Regions from separate parts of the Peribacillus sp. NPDC096448 genome, predicted to be linked through region 2. Evidence: riboswitches for the same ligand, from Rfam matches in the RefSeq annotation. Region 2 holds a riboswitch; the other holds the start of a gene.
The links. Region 2 has a riboswitch for cobalamin ahead of ACIQ0C_RS16780 ((2Fe-2S) ferredoxin domain-containing protein). Riboswitches for the same ligand answer to the same signal wherever they lie in the genome.

Region 1: linked by a shared signal. The riboswitch ahead of ACIQ0C_RS17070 (ribonucleoside-diphosphate reductase subunit alpha) and the one ahead of ACIQ0C_RS16780 ((2Fe-2S) ferredoxin domain-containing protein) in region 2 are both predicted to bind cobalamin.

The regions. Positions count from the first base shown of each region.
Region 1 is NZ_JBIWEU010000010.1:250-6,127, reverse strand. It holds gene ACIQ0C_RS17090 (cold-shock protein) at 16-213, shown strand; gene ACIQ0C_RS17085 (hypothetical protein) at 254-421, opposite strand; gene ACIQ0C_RS17080 (flavodoxin domain-containing protein) at 542-961, opposite strand; gene ACIQ0C_RS17075 (ribonucleotide-diphosphate reductase subunit beta) at 951-2,003, opposite strand; gene ACIQ0C_RS17070 (ribonucleoside-diphosphate reductase subunit alpha) at 2,049-4,346, opposite strand; cobalamin riboswitch at 4,488-4,668, opposite strand; gene ACIQ0C_RS17065 (manganese-dependent inorganic pyrophosphatase) at 4,962-5,878, shown strand, end outside.
Region 2 is NZ_JBIWEU010000009.1:208,329-214,206, forward strand. It holds gene cbiQ (cobalt ECF transporter T component CbiQ) at 1-340, opposite strand, end outside; gene ACIQ0C_RS16765 (energy-coupling factor ABC transporter substrate-binding protein) at 327-638, opposite strand; gene ACIQ0C_RS16770 (energy-coupling factor ABC transporter permease) at 640-1,383, opposite strand; gene ACIQ0C_RS16775 (hypothetical protein) at 1,417-1,575, opposite strand; cobalamin riboswitch at 1,559-1,754, opposite strand; cobalamin riboswitch at 1,955-2,144, shown strand; gene ACIQ0C_RS16780 ((2Fe-2S) ferredoxin domain-containing protein) at 2,296-2,664, shown strand; gene cobJ (precorrin-3B C(17)-methyltransferase) at 2,679-4,316, shown strand; gene ACIQ0C_RS16790 (sirohydrochlorin chelatase) at 4,335-5,255, shown strand; gene cobK (precorrin-6A reductase) at 5,252-5,878, shown strand, end outside.

The DNA of each region.
Region 1 (5,878 bases), on a different contig from region 2:
ACAGGAGGAACTATCATGGTACAAGGTAAAGTAAAATGGTTTAACGCAGAAAAAGGTTTCGGTTTCATCGAAGTTGAAGGCCAAGACGATGTATTCGTACATTTCTCAGCTATCCAAGGTGAAGGCTTCAAAACGCTTGAAGAAGGCCAAGAAGTTTCTTTCGAAATCGAGCAAGGCGCTCGTGGACCACAAGCTGCTAACGTTCAAAAATAATTGAACGCATATAAAAAAAGACTCCTATTTTGGAGTCTTTTTATTTTTCTTTTTTTTCGGCGATTTCCTTTAATGCTTTGTCCAATTTTTCTTCGATCCTTTTAGAACGATTAAAATGCCCTGACAGGAAAAACACGATGAATATAACGAATGCGACAAGCACTAGCATAAAAAGGATAGGCAGGAACTGGGTTATATTCTCAGTCATTGGATATCATCTCCTTTTTTCTTCCATTATACTTCATGCTTACCGCTGCCATGATAGAGGGAGCCAATTTTTATTAAAAGTACTGAAAGGGGATATGCGAAAACGCATATCCCCTTTCAGTCAGTTCTGGAATAGCGAGGCGAACTTTTGAAGTCTGGGCAGGTCTGATTCTTGATACATCTGTTCTATCTTCAATGTAACCAATAACTGGCTCTTGGCAAATAACATGTCCCGGAAATGATCGACCGCCCCACAAAAATGATTATAGTTGGTTTCACCAGTGCCGAAGACTCCCGTTTTCAGGTGAGCAATAGGCAACTGTTCCAGTTCTTTATAAAGGGCTGCTGATTTAGCGGGAAGCTCCCCATTGCCCCATGTATAGGTGCCGACGATCAATGCATCGTAATCCGGCAATGTACATAAATCGAATTCATTCGTTCGATATAGTCCTGCTGCAGGTAAAAGGGAAGCCAGGGCTTCAGCAAGCGCTTTTGTATTGCCGCCGGCAGAATGATAGACAATGGCAACTTTACAGCTCATCGAACCCATTGCTGGCATTTACTTGACTGTATGTCCTGGACTTCTGTTCGAAGAAATCGGTTTTGGTAAGACCGATGGATTCATCATCGAATGTTTTGATCCATGGCATCGGGTTTTCGCCATACTCTTTATACAAATTATCAAGGCCCAGCATACGTAACCGTTTATTGGCGATATATTCAATGTACTCATTGAATTCTTCCAAATCGAGATCGGCTTTCGTTTGGATATCTTCGAGCATATATTCAGACCATTCTTTTTCGAGATCGACTGCTTTTTCAATCGTTGTATAGATGAACTTCGTGTTATCTTCATTATTTAACTCAGGATATTCATACATCAAGATTTGAATGAGCATACCAATGAAATCGAAATGGACCATTTCATCGCGATGAATATAGGATATCATCGTAGCGGAACCGGTCATTAGATTTTGGCGTCCTAAATTATAATAAAAGGCGAAAGCCAGATAGAAATAAATCCCTTCAAGGTTCGTTGAATGGATCAGTGCCTCGAATAAATGCTGAGGGCTGGGATCGTCCACGAACGTTTGATAAGCATCAACGATCGGTTGGTTACGCTTAATCACTTCAGGATGTTCTTTGATGCGGTCGAAAAGCTGTTTTTGCTTACCTACCGGAATCAAGGAAGCAAGGATATAGGAATAAGACTCATTATGGATCGATTCCTGCTGAGCCATGTTGGCCAGGATAGCTTTTGCCGCCGGATCTTTGATGTACCGAAGAATTTCTACTAAAGTGGGCGTTTGAAGACTGTCCATTCCAGCAATCATCGTAAGGATATCGAGAAAAGCATCCTGGATATCTTCATCCAATTCGCCCCACTGCTTTTTATCCTGAATCATGTTCACGCTCGAAGGCTTCCAAAAGTTATTGATGAGCTGTGTATAGGTATCATAGAATTTTTCATACTGAATATCGTTCCAAAGGAGGAAGCCTGAAGCTTCTCCTTTGAAAACACCGGTTGCCTTGGTTGGATGCGTCGGTTCGAGCATCCGAATTTTTTTGATATGATTGGTCATTCGTGAAAACTCCTTTAAGAATAGATTACTGGGTCATGATTGTCGTTAACTTGAACAGCTTTCGCAGGCATTGTCATATTCGGAAGAAGTCGAACGAACATAATACGTCGATTTCAACCCGCTTTCCCATGCCGTTAAATGGATATCCAAGAGAACCTTCGCTTTGATTGTATTGTGTACATACAGATTAAAGCTGATTGCTTGGTCAATATGGCGTTGGCGGGCCGCATTTTGCCTGATGCTTTCCAGTTGGTCCAAATTGAATCGCGTCTTTTTATAATATTCATACGTATTTGGCGTCAAGCCTGGTGCGGTCACCTTGAATTTGAAGTTTTTCTTTTCTTCGTAAAATTCAATTTCATACAAAGGATCGATTCCATCCGTTGAATTACCGATTTTGGCTGTCGATGAATTGGGGGCAATCGCCATTAAATATCCATTACGGGTCCCGTGCTCCTGCACGTCTGCTTTTAAATCCAGCCATTTTTGATCTGTATAGTCACGCAGTTCGAAATAGTCCCCTGTATGCCAATCTGAACCTTCAAAATATGGGTAAGATCCTTTTTCCTTGGCCAATTCGTTGGATGCCTTGATTGTTAAGTAAGCGATCTTTTCGTATAAAGCATCTGCATAGTGAACAGCCTCATCGGATTCCCAATAAATATTCTCTGTGGCAAGTAAATGATGCCATCCAAACGTTCCTAAACCAATTGCCCGGTAACGCTTGTTCGAGATGGATGCTTGTTTGACAGGAAGATTATTCACATCAATGACATTGTCCAGCATACGGATCTGAATGGGAATCAATCTTTCCAAAACATCGCTGCCCACCGCTCGGGGCAAGTTAATGGATGAAAGATTGCAGACAACGAAATCGCCGCTTTTACGAACGACAACAACATCTCCATCTTCTGTTTCATATTCATCCGTGATCGTCGAAGGGCTTAGGTTTTGGGCAATCTCCGTGCAAAGGTTAGAACAATAAATCATACCTTTATGTTTATTCGGATTCTTCCTATTCACCTCATCGCGGTAGAACATATACGGTACGCCTTCTTCTAATTGAGAAATCATGATGCTTTTCATGATGTCCATCGCATTGATTTTTTCAAAGCTATAGTTTGGAAGTGTGCCATTTTCTGCGGCCTCGACTGCAAGTGCATAATGATTCCTGAAGCTTCCTTCGCCTTTCTTCTCGTCATAAAGATCTTCAAGTGAAAATCCAAGGGTTTGCTTAACGGTATGCGGATCGAAAAGATACCATTCTTTTCTGTCGCGTACAGCCTCCATGAATAAATCGGGAATGCAAACACCTGTAAAAATGTCATGGGCTTTTAATCTGTCATCCCCGTTTTGTGTCTTCAAATCGAGGAAGCTCATGATATCTTTATGCCAGGCATCCAAGTAAATCGCGATGGCACCTTTACGTTGACCCAATTGATCGACACTTACAGCTGTCTGGTTGAATAGTCGAATCCAGGGCGTCGTACCGGAACTGTTTCCAGAGAAACCCCGGATATCAGAACCAAGTGAGCGGACCTTACCAACGTAAAGGCCGACACCGCCGCCGAATTTAGATACTTTTGCCGCATCGTAGTTTGATAGGTAAATTCCGTCAATGGAATCTTCAATTGCGTCGATAAAGCAAGAGCTTAACTGCCCATGTGTTTTACCTGCATTGGAGAGTGTAGGAGTCGCAACGGTCATATAAAGGTTGGACATGGCCCAGTATGCTTCTTTTATAAGTTGCAGGCGATGCTCCGTTTTTTCCATTCGCATGATTTCCATTGCGATGATCATGAAACGTTCTTGTGGAAGTTCGTAGACCTTGTCCTTTTTTGGGCGGGCTAGATAGCGGTCGTTCAATAAGTAGATGCCTATGTAAGAGAATAATTTATCTTTTTCCGGGTCGATCACCGAACCCAATTCCTCAATTTCCGCTTTCGTATATGAAGATAGCAGTTCTGGTTTATAAATGGGATAACGCTGACCTTCCGAAAGCTGGGAAAGTTCCGTGATCAGCTCATAGAATGGGCCATAACTCTTGCCTTCATAACCTCGATTGGCTTGTGCATCCCTATACATTGTATTCAACAGTTCTGCTGCAGCAACGAACGTCCAATCCGGAGCATCGATATCCACACCTTCAAGAGCGAGCTGAATCAGTTTTTTTGATGCCTGTTCTTCGGTTGAGTCACTTTTGCGATCAAGCCATTTTGTAAAACGCTTTTTGAACTTTTCCATATCGAGACGGCCTTCGAATTCCTTCGATAACGTCTCAAGCTGGATGGATTTCGTTTCTGTGTCATTTTCACTTATGGTAGAGTTATATGTTTGAGTCATTAATAATCCTCCTTGGTAACTTCCGCTAAAATAAAAAAAAACCGCCCAAAGAATTGAGGCGGATCAAACGATAGAATAAAAGAGCCATGAAAAAATGGCCGTTATACTATCGTTTCATCATCTCAATCCCCGAAGAATAAGAAACGTGAAAAATTCAAGGCAGGTCTCCTGACTCATGATCATCCTACTTTGAGTCCTTCCCGTATAAAGAGCTATACAGTGGTTTTCTCATTTCGTCACATTTACAGTTGCGGGGACAGTTCCGGGTTTGCACCGGATTCCCTTTTCAGCCATCACTGGCACCTTGGATTATAATAAATTCTATATATAGTTATTGGTATTGTTTATGTAATCAATATCTAGTATTTCTGCTTATATTATCGTAAGCCATATACGATGATAATTCAACTAATATATTTGAAAAAAACCAACCCTTATCTATTGACAAAGTGATGGCAGAGAGTCAAGGAATGAAAGATTTTATTGGGGAAAGGATAATTCAAGCGCTGATTTTACGGGATTTTGTGTTAAAATAAAGTGTCTAGTAAAGGTGGCTCTCCCTTATTGCGGTGAGGGGATTCGCGGAAAAATATTTATGAAAAAGGGGATAAAATCTTGGAAAAAGTATTAGTTTTTGGACATAAAAACCCGGATACAGACACAATCTGTTCGGCAATCGCTTATGCGGATCTGAAAAAGCAGTTAGGTATCAACGCTGAACCAGTTCGTCTGGGTGAAGTGAATGGTGAAACTCAATATGCATTGGACCAATTCAAATTCGACGCTCCCCGTCTTGTGGAAAAAGTTGCAGGGGAAGCTGACGGCGTAATCCTGGTCGATCATAACGAACGCCAGCAAAGTGCTGAAGATATTGACCAAGTCCGTGTGCTGGAAGTTATCGACCATCACCGTATCGCTAACTTTGAAACAAGCGATCCTTTATATTACCGTGCGGAACCAGTTGGCTGTACGGCAACCATTTTAAATAAAATTTATAAAGAAAACGGCATTGAAGTTCCTAAAGCAATCGCAGGTCTTATGCTGTCTGCCATCATTTCCGATTCTTTATTGTTCAAATCACCGACTTGCACGGAGCAAGACGTTGCAGCAGCAATGGAATTGGCTGCCATTGCGGGAGTTGACGCCGAAACATATGGCTTGGAAATGTTGAAGGCGGGAGCTGACTTGAGCGATAAAACGATTGCCCAGCTTATCACTCTTGATGCAAAGGAATTCTCCATGGGAATGGCTAAAGTGGAGATAGCACAGGTCAATGCTGTTGATCCGAACGAAGTTCTTGCTAAGCAAGCGGAATTGGAAGCCGCGATTGAAGCGGTCATTGCTGTGAAGGAATTGGACTTGTTCCTATTCGTCGTAACGGATATCTTGACTAATGATTCCGTTGCCTTGGCTCTTGGTAAAGCGGCTTATGCAGTGGAAAAAGCATACGACGTTTCATTGAACAACAACATCGCCGTCTTGGAAGGCGTTGTATCGCGTAAAAAACAAATCGTGCCGGTCTTAACGGACGT
Region 2 (5,878 bases):
TGACGCTGTCAACGCTGATGAATATTTGCCAGTTCCCGAACTTCCAGGACCACCATAAATCCGAAATCGAAGTAAATTTACTTGTAAAAGAAAAAAGGATGGTAATTGTTCCTGATAGTATAAAAAATCCCGGTAATAGAAGTAATTTAAAATAATAAGAAAGCGGGATTTTTGCCGCAAAAATGATTAAAGCGCTCATCACCGTAAAAGTGATGAGCGAAACGGCCATATCCCTTACCGTTAATGTAAATAGCAAAAGGGAGAGTGCAAAAACCATCTTTTCCAACGGATGTACATCCTTTAGCCCATTGAAATAGGCATATTTATCAATGAGTAACATGCTTCGATTTTTCGGGGATTTCTTGTTTGGTTTGCTTATTCCTTTGTCTCGTTACACCTATGAAATACCCAATGAAACCAGCTCCGATTGCAGCTTGCAGCGCAAATAATAAGCTCTCGGTTTCTGAACCCGGCGGCTCCCAAATACTGTTGAACCATGGCTTGTATTCCGGCTGGATTTTAGTGATGGCCTCTTCAGCTTCGCCGTCTGCACCGCCAAATTCCGTTCCTTGTTGGGTGATTAACGGTATGGTGGCAAGAATGACGACCAGGAAAAGCAGCAGTAAACTTTTTTTCATGTTAACGGGCCTCCTTAGATAAAACTCGCAGCAATTTCAATTCGCCTAGATTGTATTTTTTCAAGAAATTCATCACGACGACTGTCAATAACCCCTCACTGATTGCCAAGGGAATTTGGGTCAGGGCAAAAATCCCTGCAAATTTACTGAAAGAGGCCATGAATCCTCCTACCTCGGAAGGAAAAGCAAGAGCAAGTTGAACGGAAGTTACCACATAGGTTCCCAAATCCCCAAAAGCAGCTGCCAAAAATACGGCAAGTGAAAAAGACCACCCCAATTTAGTTGCGCCCTTGAAGACAAAGTATGCAATGAACGGTCCGCAAACGGCCATGGAAAATGCATTGGCGCCTAATGTCGTCAATCCTCCGTGAGCCAGTAAAACAGCTTGAAATAACAGAACGATGGAGCCAACGACACTCATGGCCAATGGTCCGAATAATATGGAACCCAAACCAACTCCGGTAGGGTGCGAAGAACTTCCTGTAACGGAAGGAATCTTTAGCGCCGATAATATAAATACAAATGCGCCCGATAGGCCAAGTATCATTTTTGTTTCTGGGTTTTCCCTTACTTTGGACCTAATGGACCGGTAACCCAAGATTAAAAATGGAAGCGTCAAACCCCACCAGAATATAGCCCATTCTATGGGTAAAAAGCCCTCCATTATATGCATGGCCGATGCCCGTTTTGGAACAAAAAGCAGTAAAATGACAAAATAAATAGTTTTCCAATTGGTCCTTTTCATTCTTTCTCCTTTCAACACTTATAATTTTTCTGATCAATCTTGAGAAGAAAAGCGGCGCCCAAAATAAAAAGCACTTCTCCCAAAGGAAAGAAGTGCGTAATGAACAGGAATTTTGCAGCATGAACCAACCATGGGCCATTCTGCCTGATCCGCACGCCCATCCTCGTAGGCTGAAACAGTTTCACGCTTCATGGCAGGTCTCCTGGCTTTGGTTCATCATCCCATTACATCCTTCCCATCTTATTTGACAGTGGATTTAAGTTAAAGTAATGGAACTTCCCTTTACAGTGGCGGGACCGCTCCGGATTTTCACCGGCTTCCCTTTTAAGCTGAATTCCGAAAAATTCAACACCATGAAACTTATGTAATTATTTGAAAATTCTCGTATAGTGTACCATAAAGAAATAATTCCAGCTACACTATCTTTTTTTTCGGGCCGAAGTTTGTTGCGAGGTAAGGATTGTAACTGGTTTTACACTATTAAACTTTTCTAAACAGTCGGAATAAACTATTGAATTTTGATAAAGTTGTTATATGATAGATTATGTTAGTTAGAAATGTGTAATAAAACCAAATATTTCATTTTAAAAGTGCCCTTGTGTGAATAAGCAAGGGATAATAGGGAAATCGGTGAAAATCCGATGCAGCCCCCGCTACTGTAAACGCTGATGAAATTGTCGATAGCCACTGGCATGATGCCGGGAAGGGACAAAGTAAAATGAAGCGTAAGCCAGGAAACCTGCTTTTAAAATTGCATGATACTTTTCGGAGGGAAAGGTAGAAGGACTATGACGATTTTGGGGGGATTTGGCATACTTGCCTTTAGCTCCTCATTCATATAGTTTTTTAAACCTTGACTCTTAATGTTAAGGTTTTTTATTTTGCCTTTTCCCTGAACTCAGGAGGAAGAAGATGACTACTTGGAACTTGACGGGTACAAATACGCATCTGCTGATTTGTAATGGGAGCAGCTGCATGAAAAAGGGCGGGGAAGAAGTAACCCAAGCGATTCGCGATGAAATTACTTCAAAAGGACTGGATCTGAAAATCCATACAACCAGGACACGCTGTAACGGAAGATGTAAGGATGCCTGCGTAGTGATTGCCTATCCCCAAGGAAACTGGTATCGAGTGGAAACGCCCGATTTCGGCCGGCAGATCGTCAATAATATCGATGATGGTGGGTTTGTTCCACAGATGATCTACCAATTCAATGACGGGGATATGACCCCTAATCCAGATTTTCCAGCTCATACGGGTATTTCAAAGAACAAAGCGTAAAAGGAGATGTCTTAATGAGTACAAACGGTAAATTATTCGTCGTGGGCTTTGGACCAGGGAATTTTGAACAAATTACCAAACGTGCCGTCGAAGCCCTTCAGGAAAGTGACTACATCATTGGTTATAAAACTTATGTTGAACTCATTCAGGGACTGCTTACAGATCAAACGATCATTAGTACGGGGATGACCGAAGAGGTCTCACGTGCACAGGAAGCAGTGAAACAAGCGGAGTTGGGAAAGAAAGTGGCGGTGATTTCCAGTGGGGATGCCGGAGTTTACGGAATGGCAGGGTTAGTTTATGAAGTATTGATTGAAAAAGGCTGGAAAGAAGAAACTGGAGTGGGCATTGAAGTCATTCCTGGCATTTCTGCAATCAACTCATGTGCGTCTTTACTAGGGGCTCCAGTCATGCACGATTCGTGTACGATCAGCCTCAGTGATCATTTAACTCCTTGGGAACTGATCGCGAAAAGGGTTGAAGCAGCTGCCATGGCAGACTTTGTCATTGCGCTGTATAATCCGCGCAGCGGCAGGCGGACCCGGCAAATTGTTGAAACACAGAAAATTCTTCTTCGCTACCGCTCGCCGGATACTCCTGTCGGGTTGGTGAAAAGTGCTTATCGCGATAGGCAGGATATTGTCATTACCAATTTAAAGGATATGTTGAATCACGATATTGGAATGTTGACCACCGTCATCATCGGTAATTCATCCACCTTTTTATATGACGACAAAATCATCACACCGAGAGGCTATCAAAGAAAATATACGTTGAATTCGGAAAAGCAAACATTGAAGCCTCATCAGCGACTGCAAAAGGAAGCGGAACCGTGGGCATTAGATCAAGAAGACTTAACCGAGTCCGCTGTAGGAGTTGGATTACTTACAAAAGCACCAGAAAAGAAGCCAGCTTCCTTTGAAATGGCAATGGAAGCACTGTCAAGAGTCAAGGGTCAAACCGTTCAGCAATCCATTGAGCCAATTGTTCAGCAAAAAATGGAGTCGGTATTCGAACTTGCCGTTAGTCCAGGTGTGGCGAATAAACAATTCACTCCCAAACAAATGATGACTCTTGCGGAAGTAGTCGGGGAAAAGGGAACGATGGAATACACGCCAAATCATAAAATCGTATTAAAGATTCCGACAACGGATCCGGAAGTCATTACGGGGAAATTGCAATCAGCAAACTTTTTATTATCGCCGATTGGAGATGTACTGACATTAAAAGCCTGTGATTTCTGTGATGGTGAAAAAGCGGAATCCATTCCTTATGCGGATGAAATACACCGGGTGCTTGGCGGAATGAAAATGCCCAAGGAACTGAACATCGGTTTTAATGGGTGTGGGATGGCGTGTTACAGTGCTGTTATGGATGATATCGGGATTGTCTTCCGAAAAGGGAAGTTCGACTTATTTCTTGGAGCTAAACCGGTTGGAAGAACAGCCCATCCAGGTCAGCCGGTTGCGGAAGGCATTGAACCGGAACAGCTTGTTGAACTGATTACGGACATTGTCGCGGAGTATAAGCAAAATGCCCATCCAAATGAGCGGCTTTTTAAATACTTCAAACGTTCGAAAAAGATACAGAATTTTTCTTATCAGGACATCGCTCCCAAAATAAACATAGAGCCTGCGCCTTGTGAAGACTAATCAAGAGGGGGAAAGTAAATGAAAGCAGTTTTGTTTGTAGGACACGGAAGCCGCTTGGCTTCGGGAAACGAAGAAGTCATTCATTTTATTGAAAATATGATTCCGGCATTGGATGAGAGTTTCCTAGTAGAAACGTGCTTCTTGGAATTTGCGGCACCGAATATATCCAAAGGCATTGATAATTGTGTAAAACGAGGGGCTACTGAAGTCATCGTCATACCGATCATTTTGTTGCATGCAGGACATTCGAAATTACATATCCCAGCTGAAATAGAGGATGGGAAAACCAAGTATCCAGAAGTGAAATTCACATACGGCCAAACGATCGGGGTCCACCATGATGTATTGACGATCCTGACAGACCGTCTTGAGGAAGCGGGATTCGATACGACCTCTGAACATTATGAGACAGCGATATTGCTAATTGGCCGAGGTGGCAGTGATGCTGATGCAAATAGTGATATATATAAAATTTCACGATTATTATGGGAAAAATTAAACGTTAAATGGGTCGAAACGGCCTTCATGGGTGTAACGGACCCGCACGTTGACGAAGGGATTGAACGATGCATCCGATTAGGGGCAAAAAAAATAGTGATGCTGCCATATTTCCTCTTCACTGGGGTGTTGATGGAAAGAATGGAGGATATGCTGAAAGGCTATCAAGAGCAATATCATGATCGAGAATTCATTTTAGCGAAGTATTTTGGATATCATCCAACATTACAGAACATTCTGCAAGAACGAGTTATTGAAGCCAGTGAAGGCAGGTCAAGCGGGGCACGTGATTTGGAAAACTATCGTAAACATGTCGAGGAACATGGACATGCTCACCATCATCACCATCATGACCACGACCACGGTCACGACCATCATCACGACCATCATCACGACCACGATCATGATCATGATGGGCAAGTGGTGGGGTCGTCAAAATGATTTTGTTCTTGGCGGGTACAAGTGATGCAAGGGAATTAGCGGTTGAGATGCAGCAGGTGGGATTTAAGGTTTTGGCAACTGTTGTAACCGGGTCGGCAGCTAAAAGTTTGCAAGATGCAGGCATATCCACCCGGATTGGCCGATTATCTGCAGAAGATATGACATCTTTAATAACTGCAAAAGGTTTTCAGGCTGTAGTCGATGCAAGTCATCCATTTGCCGAAGAAGCATCCAAAAACGCCCTTAACGGAGCAAAGGCAGCCAATGTTCCTTATATTCGTTATGAGCGTGAAAGTCAACGGTTTCAGAATGATAAATTGATAGTCGTCCGTGATTATGAGGAAGCTGCCAAGCTTGCCGCAGCAAAACGGGGAGTCATCATGCTTACGACCGGAAGTAAAACCCTGGCCGTGTTTGCAAAAGAATTGGTAGGGCTCGAGAATACCAGAGTCATAGCGAGAATGCTGCCTCGCATGGACAATATGGAAAAATGTGCGCAGCTGGGCATTGAACAAAAAAATATCGTTGCGATTCAAGGGCCATTTTCCAAAGAATTAAATAAAGCTCTATATGAACAATATGGGGTCACATTGATGATAACGAAAGAAAGTGGCAAGGTCGGT